DNA from 4 places in the Streptomyces sp. NPDC047061 genome. Region 3 is predicted to be linked to each of the others. Evidence: riboswitches for the same ligand, from Rfam matches in the RefSeq annotation. Region 3 holds a riboswitch; each other region holds the start of a gene.

Region 1 (3,200 bases), on a different contig from region 3:
CGCCAAGGGCGAGACGGTCGAGGAGATCAACGGCCTCGTCCGCACGATGTACGAGCACGCCAACGTCATCGAGGTGCCGGGCCGCACCGTCGACATCGTCGGGACCGGCGGGGACGGCGCCAAGACGGTGAACATCTCCACGATGTCGGCGCTGGTGGTGGCCGGCACCGGGGCGAAGGTCGTCAAGCACGGCAACCGCGCGGCCTCCTCCGCGTCCGGTGCCTCCGACGTCCTGGAGAAGCTGGGCGTCAACCTCGACCTGACCCCGCAGCGGGTCGCCGAGGTCGCCGAGGAGGCCGGCATCACCTTCTGCTTCGCCATCAAGTTCCACCCGGCGCTGCGCCACGCGGGAGCCGCCCGCGGCCAGCTGGGCATCCGCACGGTCTTCAACATCCTCGGTCCGCTGACCAACCCCGCGAAGGTCCGGGCCCAGGCGGTCGGCGTCGCGGACCCGCGCATGGCCCCCGTGGTCGCGGCCGTCTTCGCGGAGCGCGGCAACTCCGCCCTGGTCTTCCGCGGCGACGACGGCCTCGACGAGCTGACGACGACCGCCACGTCCCACGTCTGGATCGTCCGCGACGGCAAGGTCACGGAGGAGACCTTCGACCCCCGTGACGTCGGCATCGACCTGGTCCCCGTGGAAGCGCTGCGGGGCGGCGACCCGTCGTACAACGCGGAGGTCGCCCGCAGGCTGCTGGACGGCGAGCAGGGGCCGGTACGGGACGCGGTGCTGCTGAACTCGGCGGCCGCCCTGGTGGCCCTCGACCCGGGCGCCGGGACGCTCGCCGGGCAACTCCGGGCGGGCATGGACAAGGCCGCGGAGTCGATCGACTCGGGCGCGGCCAAGCGCGCACTGGAACGCTGGGCGGCGGCGACGCACAAGTAGAGGCGGCGAGGGGTCCGGCACTGCCGGGCTCCGTCGTCGCGGCTGATCGCCGGTGCTCGAGATTCTTTCCGCCGCGACGGCGATCAGCCACACACCTCCTCTTCGGCGGTGCCGGCCGGCCAGACCCCCGTCCCGTCATCCGGACAGGAGTTGCGCGTCGGCGATCACTTCACCTACGTTTCCTTCCAGGTCATGAGTGACAGTCATGAGGCCCCGGCCGACTGTCCGGCAACCCTCCGTCCGTGGCGGGGTGCCCCGGGTGAGGACCAGGCCGTGGGCAGCGAGGTCCACGGCAAGCGCGGACCCCTCGAACACCAGGGGTCCTGGTCGTCGAGGAGCCTCCCGTGAGCAAGCGAATGCGATAGGGCCGCAGAGCCCCGCCTCCGCATCCCCTTTTCCTTTTTCTCCGTGCTGGAGCCGCGCTCGTCCGCGCGCTCGCACGGCGATTCCGCCTTGCCTCTCACGGGAGTTCCGCCATGTCCGTCTCCACCGTCGCCTCCGTACAGACCATTTGTGCCCCGTTGCCCGTTCTGGGGTGTGATGTCACCGTCCCGCTCGTCACCGGCGGTGAGGTCACCTATGCGGCCCTCGACTACGCGGCCAGCGCCCCGGCCCTCCAGCGGGTCTGGGACGACGTGGCCGCCTACGCGCCGTACTACGGCAGCGTCCACCGCGGCGCCGGCTACCTCTCCCAGCTGTCGACCGACCTCTTCGAGAACGCCCGGAAGACCGTCGCCGAGTTCCTCGACTGCCGCCCCGACGACCAGTTGGTCTTCACCCGCTCGACGACGGACTCCCTGAACCTCCTGGCCCGCGCCCTCCCCGCGGACTGCCAGGTCTTCGTCTTCGAGACCGAGCACCACGCGAGCCTGCTCCCCTGGAAGGACGCCCGGGTCACCTGTCTCGACGCCCCGCGGACCCCGGCGCAGGCCGTCGAAACCCTGGAGAAGGCCCTCGCCGACCGCGACCCCCACGGCCCGGCCCTGGTCTGCGTCACCGGTGCCTCCAACGTCACCGGCGAGCTGTGGCCGGTCCGCGAGCTGGCGGCCGCCGCGCACGCGCACGGCGCCCGGATCGTCCTGGACGCCGCCCAGCTGGCCCCGCACCACCCCGTGTCCGTCCGCGACCTGGACGTCGACTGGGTCGCCTTCTCCGGCCACAAGCTGTACGCCCCCTTCGGCTCCGGCGTCCTCGCCGGCCGCGCCGACTGGCTGCTGGCGGCCGAGCCCTACCTCGCGGGCGGCGGCGCCAGCCGCAAGGTCACCAGGCGCGAGGACGGGGGAGTGGCCGTGGAGTGGCACGAGAGCGCGGCGCGGCACGAGGCGGGCTCCCCGAACGTCATCGGCGCCTACTCCATCGCCTCCGCCTGCAAGGCGCTCACCGAGGCCGGCTTCGACACGCTGGTCGCCCGCGAGCGGTACCTGATCGAGAAGGTGCGGGCGGGGCTGGCCGAGGTCCCCGAGGTCCGGGTCCTCTCCCTCTTCGGCGACGACGCCCCCCGCGTCGGCGTGATCAGCTTCGTGGTGGACGGCTGGAACAGCTCCCACTTCGCCGCCGCCCTCTCCGCCGAGTACGGCATCGGCGTCCGCGACGGCCTCTTCTGCGCCCACCCGCTGGTCAGGACGCTGCTGGGGTCCGACCCGCAGACCCAGGGCGAGTGCGGGGCGCCGGAGGCGGCACAGGGCGAGAAGTCCCTCAACGCCATCCGCGTGAGCTTCGGCGCGGGGACGCCGGACGAGCATGTCGAGCGCTTCGTGAACGCCGTGCGGGAACTGGTGACCGAGGGCGCGAAGTGGTCGTACCGCACGGAGGAAGGCCGCTGCGTCCCGGCGGTCTGATCAACGCGCCCCTTTGGGGCGCGCTGCAGTCGGCGGCGCTTACTAGCTGTCCAGCCCGATCGCGAACGCCGCTTCCAGGTCGTGCTGGGAGTACGTGCGGAACGCGACGTGCGTGTCCGTGGCCTCCACGCCGGGGATCTTGCTGATGGAGCCGGGGATGACCTCGGCCAGGTCCTCGTGCTGCTTGACGCGGACCATGGCGATCAGGTCGTAGGTACCGGTGACGGAGAAGACCTCGCTGACGCTGTCCAGCGCGGCGATCCGTTCCGCGATCTCGGGGATCCGGTCCACGCTGGTCTTGATGAGGACGATCGCGGTGATCACGGCTGGTTCTCTCCCTCGGGTGCCGGAGCTGGGGCGACCTTCACTTTAGTCCTACGGCCGTACCGCACCCACGCGTAGCCGAACCCGAGCCCGAAGCCGATCAGGTGGGCGAGGTAGGCCACGCCGGGGCCGGAGGGGGCGTCGTTCAGGGC
Region 2 (3,200 bases), on a different contig from region 3:
GGGAGGGCGGGCCCTGCTCGACGATCCGGCCGCCGTCGATGAAGACGACCCGGTCGGCGATCTCGCGGGCGAAGCCGATCTCGTGGGTGACGATGACGAGGGTGGTGCCGCTGGTCGCCAGGTCCTTGATGACGGCGAGGACCTCACCGACGAGTTCGGGGTCCAGGGCGGAGGTCGGCTCGTCGAAGAGGATCACGCCGGGGCGCAGGGCGAGGGCGCGGGCGATGGCCACCCGCTGCTGCTGGCCGCCGGAGAGCTGGCGGGGGTAGGCGCCGATGCGCTCGCCGAGACCGACCCGCTCCAGGAGTTCCTTGGCCAGGGCCTGGGCCTCCGGCTTGCTGAGCTTTCCGGTGGCGACCGGGGCGGCAGCCACGTTCTCCAGCACGGTGAGGTGCGGGAAGAGGTTGAAGTTCTGGAAGACGAAGCCGATCCGGCCGCGCTGGGCCAGGATGGCGCGCTCGCTCAGCTCCTTCAGCCGGTCGCCCTGCCGCTTCACGCCGATCGGCTCGCCGTTGATGCTGACATGGCCGATCTCGGGCTTCTCCAGGTGGTTGACGACCCTCAGGAGAGTGGACTTGCCGGAGCCGGACGGGCCGAGGACGACGGTGACCTCGCCGGGGCGGATGGTCAGGTCGATGCCGTCCAGGACGCGGTGGGTGCCGTACCACTTGTGGACGCCGTTGATCTCCAGGGCGGCCGGGGCCGTCTCCAGGGTGTCGGTGATGGTCATACCGCGGCCTCCCGGCGGATGCGGGCGCGCAGGTCGGTGAGACCGGTGCGCAGTTTCTGCAGGGGGGTCGGCGGCAGCGTGCGGGTGGCGCCCCGGGCGTAGTACCGCTCGACGTAGAACTGGATCACGGAGACGACGCTGGTCAGGATCAGGTACCAGACGGTCACCACCAGGAGCAGCGGCACGATGTCGCCGGGATAGGTGGAGCCCATGCTCTGCGCGGAGCCGAACAGGTCGAGCAGGGAGACGTAGAAGACCAGCGAGGTGCTCTTGATCAAGCCGATCAGCTGGTTGACGTAGTTCGGGGTGATCGACCTGAGCGCCTGCGGGAACACGATCTTCCGGAACTGGTAGCCCTTGGGCAGGCCGAGCGCGGCGGCCGCCTCGTGCTGGCCCTGGTCCACGGAGAGGATGCCGCCGCGGACCACCTCGGCGGCGTAGGCGGCCTCGTTGAGGCTGAGGCCGATGACGGCGACGACCATGTCGGTGGCGAGCTTCGACTCGTCGAAGGAGAAGAAGGCCGGCCCGAAGGGGACGCCGATGCTCAACGTCTTGTACAGGGCGCTGAAGTTGTAGAGGAAGAGCAGGACCACGATGAGCGGTATGGAGCGCAGCGCCCAGACGTACGTCCAGCTGACCGCGCGCAGCACCGGGCTCCTGGAGAGCCGGGCCAGGGCGAGCAGGATGCCGCCGAGGAGGCCCAACACCGCGCTGTAGGCGGTGACTTCGAGGGTGATGACCAGTCCGTCGAGGATGGTCGGCCGCAGGAACCAGTAGCCGAAGCGGTCCCACTGGTAGAAGGGGTTGGTCGCCAGTCCGTGGGCGAACTGGACGACGAGGACCAGGACGACGGCGGTGGCTATCCATCGTCCGGGCCTGCGCAGCGGAAGAACTCGCTGTGCGGCGAGGGGTTTTGACGGTTCGTCGGCTGCGGGGGGCGCCTCGGGGGCGGCGATCGTGGCGCCTGGGGGTTCACTCATGGCGGGCTCCGGCGGAGTCGGACGCCCACGTGTCCCACGGCGGAGGCCGCGCACCGGGCCGTGTTCGGGCACGGCACGGTGCGCGGAGGCGCGCGGGCACGGGGGCTGGGCGGACGGCGGCACACCGGGCGGCCGGTGTCTCGACGGGGACGCTGGGGTGCGAAGCTGCGGGAAACCGGCGGAAAGGCCTGGTCAGACCCGACAGCGGGCACAGCCCGGTGCGGTACACGCGCTACACAGGGCGCTGTTGACACGGAGCAGGTCGACGGCGCGGTCGGCGACGAGCGGGCTCGGGTACGGGCGTACGCAGCCCTCGGCGCGGCGCTGGGCCGTCCTGGAAGCTGCGTACATGTCCGTCACCTGTCACTGTCGTGCCGGCCCCGGGGGGCCTCGCGCTTACCGAATCGTCGCTTGCCGAAACGTCGTCGGTCCGGTCGTCACCTGGGGCACCCCACCGCGATGCGAGGGTTGCCGGTCAGCAAGCCAGGGCTTGACGCTGACGCTCTTGACCGTTCTGGTGCGTAAGTAACGCAGTTGCCCGAACGAATGTCAACGCCTGTCCGACTGGCGAAACGGTTCGGGCCGCTCTCACCTGCGCGAAACGCCGGGAGCGTCCGCCGCGTGACCCGCCCAGTCCAGGATCTGGACAGCCGCGCCGGCGGCCTCCAGGCCCTGGCAACGGCCGTGGTGGCGGCGGGCGATGCCGTCGAGGTCGAGGTGGACGCCGAAGGCCGGGTGGGCGGCCAGCCGCCGGGCGTAGGCCCACAGCACCGGGTGGCCGGCGATGGCGTGCACGGCGGCGGCGTCCAGGTGGTTGCGGTGCACGGTGTCGAGTTGCACCAGGGTCACCCACAACTCGATGTCTGCGGCCGTGAGTTGACCACCGACCAGGAACTCCACGCCGGTCAGCCGGCGCTCGAGACCGTCCAGGGCGGTGAGCAGCACCTCAAGCGCCTCCGGGTCGCCGCCCTCGCGGCCGGCCCGCTGTGCGGCCTGCTCGATGTCCTCGGCACAGAGCCGCTCGACGGCCTCGATCTCGGCCTCGGCACCGCACGGGTAGAGCCGGGCGACGCCGTCGCCGAAGTGCTGGTCCAGGTCGCGCAGGATGTCCCGGCTGTGGGTACTGACGATCCGTCCGGACCAGTCGTCACTGAACACCGGCGCGAGTGCCGGTCCCGAGTAGTGGTGGGCGCTGGCCTCGTACAGCGGGCGCAGCGCCGGATGGCTGCCGTCGGGACAGTCCGGGACGGCGGGCAGGAAGGTGACCGGACAACAGTCGTCCAGGGCCAGCAGGCTGTGGCCGACGGCGATCCGGAGGCCGTCCGGACAGGCGGTGGAGAGGTGGAGCCGATAGCGGCGCGGCACGGCGTAGTGGCCGCTGCGCGCATCCCGGCCGATGCGGCCCCGGAAGGCGGGGGCGGTGCGGACGGAGGGCAGGGCGGTGAGTGGAGCGATGGACATGCGTCTCCCCAGGGGCGGGCGCGCGGACG
Region 3 (3,200 bases):
GAGGTCGGTGGACAGGTCGGTGTAGTCGGGCGTGGTGTGCGCGAGGATGCTGGTCGCCGGCTGGGTGCCGGTGGGGAAGACGGTGTCGGCGATCTGCTTCCGGTCGACGGCGGCCAGGATCGCCTGGCGCACCTTCACGTCCTTCAGCAGGGGCCGCGCGTTGTTGAGCCCCAGACCGAACACCACACCGGGGTTGGCCCGGCTCCGGAGGGTGACCTGGCCGCCCTTGAGCGCCGCCTCGTTGGCCTTGCCGACGCTGCTGATGGCGTCCACCTGCCCGGACTGGAGACTGCCGGCCCGCACCCCCGCCTCGGGGACGACCTTGAACACCAGCTTGTCCAGGTAGGCCGCGCCCTTCTTCGACCAGAGCGAGGAGCCCCAGTCGTACCCGGTCCGCCTGTCCAGCGTGATCGACTGGTTCTGCACGTACTGCCTGAGCACGAACGGCCCGGACCCCACCACTCCGTCGCTGCACTTCTGCTGCGGGCTCTTCCTGACGCTCGCCGAGGACTCGATGCCCAGCGAGTGGGTCGAAGTCGCCTGCAGGAACTGGGCGTTGGGCAGCTTGAAGGCCACCTTGACGGTGAGCGGGTCGACCACGGTGGTGCTCTTGACGCCGCTCAGGTAGCCCTCGGCGAGGGTGCCCAGGGCGCCGAGCTCCGGCACCGCGTCGAAGTTGTCCTTGACCACCTGCGCGGTGAGCTTCGAGCCGTCGCTGAAGGTGACCCCGGACCGCAGGTGGAACGTGAACGTCGTCGCGTCGGCGCTGATGTCCCAGCTCTCGGCGAGCCACGGCACGATCTTGCCGGTCTTCGGGTCCTGGTCGGTCAGGGAGTCCACGATCTGCCGCACCGAGTAGATGGTGTCGTTGCTGCCGACCTGCTGCGGATCCACGCAGCCGGCGTCGGAGCCCACCGCGAAGGTCAGGGTGCCGCCGGACTTCGCCGGGCCGCTTCCGCCGCCGGAGGCGCCGCCGCCAGAACCGCACGCGGTCAGCAGGACGCTGCTGGTCAGGAGGGCGGCCAGGGGCGCCCATCGGGAGGGTCTGAAAGCCGGAAGTGCTGTCACGGAGGGAGTTCTCCTACTCGTGTCACCAAGGCACGGGGTGCCGGGCTACGGGCGCGGGGCACAGCCGTGCAGGGCGTGCAGGGGCGTGCGACCCTGGCCGGGTCCGCCCCGGCCGGGGAAGCGCTGCGCAGGGACAAAGGGGGTGGCAGACGGACGACACCGAGAACCGGTGGCCCGGGGCAGGACGGCGCGAAGGAGCCGTGGCCGGTGACGGAGGTCAGCCGGCGGCAGGCGGGCCGGTCAGACCCGACAGAGGCAGCTGGTCGAGCGCTTCAGGTCGATGTGGCGCCGGCGCGAGAGCCTGGAGTACGCCGTGGCGTCGGTGAGGGAGACCGCAAGGTCATCGCTGTACCGCATGCCACTCCTCCCCGTCTCCGGCCCCGTCACGGGGCCACGCGCTTGCGGGAGTCGTCGGTGATCCCGCCGGGCTTTCACCTGGAGCACCCCACCGCGCGGGAGGGTTGCCGGTCAGCGAGCCAGGGCTTGACGCTGACACTCAATGCCGTTGGCGATCGTACGGATCGGTTTTGTCGTACGTCAATGCCCCGGCCCGGCGCCCCATTTGAGAACACGGAGCCGTCTCACGTGCCGGGACGCCCGGTGGACGCACCCAGCGGCGTGTCCTTTGACATCGCCCGTCGGCTCCGCCGAACCCTGTCGAGCGGCGGCCGGAGGGCCGGGTGTGGCCGGGGACGTTCCGAGTTGTCCGTTGCGGGTTGCCGAATGCCCAGTCGTCTGGAAAGTGCGCCCTTGTCATGACAGGGCGGGACGGCGGACTCTGGCAACAGGCACGGCGGTACGCGTACCGGACGTCGGATCCCCGACGGCCCTGAGGCGGCTCGGGAGGCCCGCGGATGTCGGTTTCACCGGAGTGCGGCGTTGATGGTGCCGCTGTCACCGAGCACGAGGCGGAGGCGCTGGTCGAGGGAATCTGTTTCAAGACCGGCCCGCCCCGCACCGTCGGGGTCGAAGTGGAGTGGCTCGTCCACCGGGAACGTGCGCCGCACGATTCCGTGGACCGGGCGGACCTGGAAGCGGCCCACGCCGACCTGCGCACCCTGTCGCTGACGTCCGGGCTGAGCGTCGAGCCCGGCGGCCAGGTGGAGCTGAGTTCCCGGCCGGCCCCGTCGCTGGCCCGGTGCGTGTCGGAGGTCTCGGCCGATCTGGCGGCCGTGCGCACCGCACTCGGCGGACACGGCCTGGCCCTGGCCGGCATGGGCGTCGATCCCTGGCAACCGCCTCGCCGCTTCCTGCGCGAGCGGCGCTACGACGCCATGGAGGCCTGCCTCGACCGTACGGGACCGGCGGGGCGGACCCTGATGTGCACGTCGGCCTCCGTCCAGGTGTGCCTCGACGCCGGCCGGGAGGAACCCGGCGTCATGGGGTTCGCGCGGCGCTGGTGGCTGGCACACCACCTGGGCGCGGTCCTGGTCGCGGCATTCGCCAACTCGCCCATGGCCGTGGGGCGTGCCACGGGCTGGCGGTCCACCCGGCAGCTGATGTGGGCGGAACTCGATCCGGGACGGGCCGGCGGACCCTCCCTGGCCCACGACCCGCGCCGCGCCTGGGTCCGGCGGGTCCTCGACGCACCGGTGATGTGCGTACGGCGGGACGGCCCCTGGGAGGTGCCGGACGGCGTGAGCTTCCGCGACTGGACCCGCTCGCGCACCATGCGCCGGCCCACCCGTGCGGACCTCGACTACCACATCAGCACCCTGTTCCCGCCCGTCAGGCCGCGCGGCCACCTGGAACTCCGCATGATCGACGCCCAGCCCGGCGACGACGGCTGGCTCGTGCCGCTCGCGGTGGTCACGGCCCTGTTCGACGACCCGGGCGCCGCCGAGATCGCGCACCGGGCGGTGCAGCCCCTGGTGGAGCGGGCCGCGGGAGCCCCGGCACCGCACAATCCGCTGTGGACCGACGCCGCCCGCCACGGGCTTGCCGACCCGCAACTGAGGCGCGTGGCCGTGACCTGTTTCGCCGCGGCGCAGGACGCCCTGCCCCGGCTGGGCGCGAGCACCAGGGTCCTGGACACCGTCGCGGCCCACGCCGACCGCTACGTCCGCCGCGGCCGCTGCCCGGCCGACGACGTGCTCGACCGGCAGCGCGACCGTGACACGTCCGCACGGAGC
Region 4 (3,200 bases), on a different contig from region 3:
GTTCTTCTCCAGGTCGGAGATGACCTCGCCGAGGGTGGCGCCTTCGGCGGCGACTTCGGCCTGACCGCCGGTGTAGGCGCGCAGGATGGTGGGGATGCGAACGGTGACGCTCACGTTTTTTACCTCCGGTCTGGGCAACGCCCTATTTCTCGGGGGACTCAGGCGAGCCCGGCCTCATGGAAAGACTCCAGATTCGGGCGAATGGTCGCCGTGAGCCCGGTGCCCGCGACCGCGTCCAGCGTCTTCAGTCCATCACCGGTGTTGAGTACAACGACCGACTTCGCCGGATCAATCAACCCATTCTCAATGAGCTTCTTGGTGACTCCAACCGTCACTCCGCCGGCGGTTTCCGCGAAGATTCCCTCGGTCCGCGCGAGCAGCTTGATCGCGTCGACGACCTGCTCGTCGTTCACGTCCTCCACGGCACCGCCGGTGCGGCGCGCGATGTCGAGGACGTACGGGCCGTCGGCCGGGTTGCCGATGGCGAGGGACTTGGCGATGGTGTTCGGCTTCTGCGGGCGGACCACGTCGTGGCCCTCCTTGTAGGCCACCGACACCGGCGAGCACCCCTCGGCCTGGGCACCGAAGATCTTGTACGGCTTGTCCTCGACCAGCCCGAGCTTGATCAGCTCCTGCAGACCCTTGTCGATCTTCGTGAGCTGCGAGCCGGAGGCGATCGGGATGACCAGCTGGTCCGGGATCTGCCAGCCGAGCTGCTCGCAGATCTCGTACGCCAGGGTCTTGGAGCCCTCCGCGTAGTACGGCCGCAGGTTGACGTTGACGAAGCCCCAGCCCTCGCCGGCCGGATCGCCGATCAGCTCGGAGCAGAAACGGTTCACGTCGTCGTAGTTGCCCTCGATGCCGACGAGCTCGCCGCCGTAGATCGCGGCCATGACGACCTTGCCCTGCTCCAGGTCGTGCGGGATGAACACGCAGGAGCGGAAGCCGGCCCGGGCGGCGGCGGCACCGACCGCGCCGGCCAGGTTGCCGGTGGAGGAGCAGGAGAGGGTGGTGTAGCCGAAGGCACGGGCGGCCTCGACGGCCTGGGCGACGACGCGGTCCTTGAAGGAGTGCGTCGGGTTGCCGGAGTCGTCCTTCACGTACAGCCCGCCGGTGACCCCCAGCTCCTTCGCCAGGTTGTCGGCCTTGACGAGCTTGGTCCAGCCGGGGTTGATGTTCGGCTTGGTCGCCACGTCCGCGGGGACGGGCAGCAGCGGCGCGTAGCGCCAGATGTTCGCGGGACCCGCTTCGATCTTCTTCCGGAGCTCCTCGGTGTCGTAGGCCGAGAAGTCGTACGCGATCTCCAGCGGGCCGAAACACTCCTCGCAGGCGAACACCGGGCCGAGTGGCACCCGGTGACCGCACTCGCGGCAGCTCAGGGCGGCGGCGGGGCCGAGGTCTACGGTGGATTCCGTGGTGCTTGCAACAGTCTGCACAGCCATGTGAGGCGAGGCCCTTTCTCCTCATCTTCCTCACGACGCATTTCGCCGTGAGACGGATTTGGCACCTTCCCTAGCCGGGAGCCTCGCGAGCGATCGACACTGATCGGCGATCTACGAGAACCGACTGGAGGGTTGCCGGGGCTTCAACGGGCCGTTTCCCTCTGCCCCTCTGGATGAGCGGTATGTGGTTGTCAACGCCGGGTGACCCCAGGACATGCGATGGTCATCGGCGTTGTTCAAGACTGTAACCGAAGGCCAGGACAGTTGAGTGAGTCGTCCGAACCGCGAGATGGATCACACGTCGCCGTGTGGCCGTGACAGTGAGGAGCCGCTGACCGTGCTGGAAGAAGTCGAGCGCTGGCTGGCCACCCGCTCCTGGTCCGTAACCGATCGTCCGCTGCACCGGATCATGGCCGCAAAACGGTCCTCCGGGCAGACGGTCAGCGTCGTGCTGCCCGCGCTCAACGAGGAGGAGACCGTCGGCGACATCGTCGCGATCATCCGCCACGACCTCATGCAGCAGGTGCCGCTCGTCGACGAGATCGTGGTCGTCGACTCCGGTTCCACCGACCGCACGGCGGCCGTCGCCGCGGCGGCCGGCGCCCGTGTCGTGCACCGCGACGCGATCCTGCCCCGCATCCCCGCCGTCCCCGGCAAGGGCGAGGTCCTCTGGCGCTCCCTCCTGGTCACCACCGGGGACGTCGTCTGCTTCATCGACGCCGACCTGCGGGACTTCTCCTCCGACTTCGTCACCGGCATCGTCGGCCCGCTCCTCACCGACCCGGACGTGGACCTGGTCAAGGCGATGTACGACCGCCCGCTCGGCGGCGCCGCCGGACAGGGCGGCCGGGTCACCGAGCTGATGGCCCGCCCGCTGCTGAACATGCACTGGCCGCAGCTGGCCGGTTTCGTGCAGCCGCTGGGCGGCGAGTACGCGGCCCGCCGCTCGCTCCTCGAACAGCTCCCCTTCCCGGTCGGCTACGGCGTGGAGCTGGGCATGCTGGTCGACGCCCTGCACCTGGTCGGCCTGGACGCCCTCGCCCAGGTCGACGTCGGCGTCCGCAAGCACCGCCACCAGGACGGCCAGGCCCTCGGCCGGATGTCCGCCGCGATCTACCGCACGGCCCAGCTGCGACTGGCCCGCGGCCACCTGATCCGCCCCTCCCTCACCCAGTTCGAACGCGGCGAGGACGGCTTCGAACCGCGCACGTACTCCGTGGACACGGAGGAACGGCCGCCGATGGCGGAGATCGCGGAGTACGCCGAACGCAAGGTGGCGTGACGTCGCCGCAGGGCCGCGCACCGGGTGGCGCGTCTTCGCCGTACGGCCGTATACGGCGGCGCGTCGGGCCCGGCCGTACGTTTGAGCGTTTACGGGCCGGGCTAGGTTGACGCGTATGGCTTCCCCCATGGCTTCCACCGGCGGTGCCGAGGTGCTGGTCGCGTCCAACCGCGGCCCGGTCTCGTACGACCTGCGCGAGGACGGTTCGCTGCACGCCAAGCGGGGCGGCGGCGGACTGGTCTCTGGGCTGTCGGCCATCGGCCCGGACGCGAACGCGGTGTGGGTGTGCGCGGCGCTGGGCGAGGGCGACCGGGAGGCGGTGCGGCGGGCCGGGGGCGGCCGACTGCCGGCCCAGGACACCGGCGGGCAGCAGGTCCGGATGCTCGACATCGACGCGGACGTGTTCTCCGACGCGTACAACGGCATCGCGAACTCGGTCCTCTGGTTCGTCCACCACATGCTCTACCAGACCCCGC

The links. A riboswitch is a leader RNA that binds a small molecule or an ion and turns the genes downstream of it on or off. The one in region 3 is predicted to bind S-adenosylmethionine.
Region 1: it holds a riboswitch for S-adenosylmethionine, as region 3 does, so the genes downstream of both, ABZ887_RS06245 (aminotransferase class V-fold PLP-dependent enzyme) here and ABZ887_RS14420 (putative leader peptide) in region 3, are expected to answer to the same signal.
Region 2: it holds a riboswitch for S-adenosylmethionine, as region 3 does, so the genes downstream of both, ABZ887_RS27135 (amino acid ABC transporter permease) here and ABZ887_RS14420 (putative leader peptide) in region 3, are expected to answer to the same signal.
Region 4: it holds a riboswitch for S-adenosylmethionine, as region 3 does, so the genes downstream of both, thrC (threonine synthase) here and ABZ887_RS14420 (putative leader peptide) in region 3, are expected to answer to the same signal.

What each region holds. Positions count from the first base shown of each region.
Region 1 covers NZ_JBEYVI010000003.1:39,100-42,299, forward strand. Annotated here, with positions in the region: gene trpD (anthranilate phosphoribosyltransferase) at 1-886, shown strand, start outside; SAM riboswitch class IV at 1,075-1,191, shown strand; gene ABZ887_RS06245 (aminotransferase class V-fold PLP-dependent enzyme) at 1,363-2,724, shown strand; gene ABZ887_RS06250 (Lrp/AsnC ligand binding domain-containing protein) at 2,767-3,048, opposite strand; gene ABZ887_RS06255 (rhomboid family intramembrane serine protease) at 3,045-3,200, opposite strand, start outside.
Region 2 covers NZ_JBEYVI010000020.1:163,203-166,402, forward strand. Annotated here, with positions in the region: gene ABZ887_RS27130 (amino acid ABC transporter ATP-binding protein) at 1-730, opposite strand, end outside; gene ABZ887_RS27135 (amino acid ABC transporter permease) at 727-1,710, opposite strand; SAM riboswitch class IV at 2,098-2,221, opposite strand; gene ABZ887_RS27140 (glutathione S-transferase C-terminal domain-containing protein) at 2,299-3,171, opposite strand.
Region 3 covers NZ_JBEYVI010000007.1:220,415-223,614, forward strand. Annotated here, with positions in the region: gene ABZ887_RS14415 (ABC transporter substrate-binding protein) at 1-1,068, opposite strand, end outside; gene ABZ887_RS14420 (putative leader peptide) at 1,309-1,425, opposite strand; SAM riboswitch class IV at 1,459-1,572, opposite strand; gene egtA (ergothioneine biosynthesis glutamate--cysteine ligase EgtA) at 1,923-3,200, shown strand, end outside.
Region 4 covers NZ_JBEYVI010000024.1:44,884-48,083, reverse strand. Annotated here, with positions in the region: gene ABZ887_RS29695 (MoaD/ThiS family protein) at 1-114, opposite strand, end outside; gene thrC (threonine synthase) at 159-1,442, opposite strand; SAM riboswitch class I at 1,461-1,622, opposite strand; gene ABZ887_RS29685 (glucosyl-3-phosphoglycerate synthase) at 1,780-2,724, shown strand; gene ABZ887_RS29680 (trehalose-6-phosphate synthase) at 2,852-3,200, shown strand, end outside.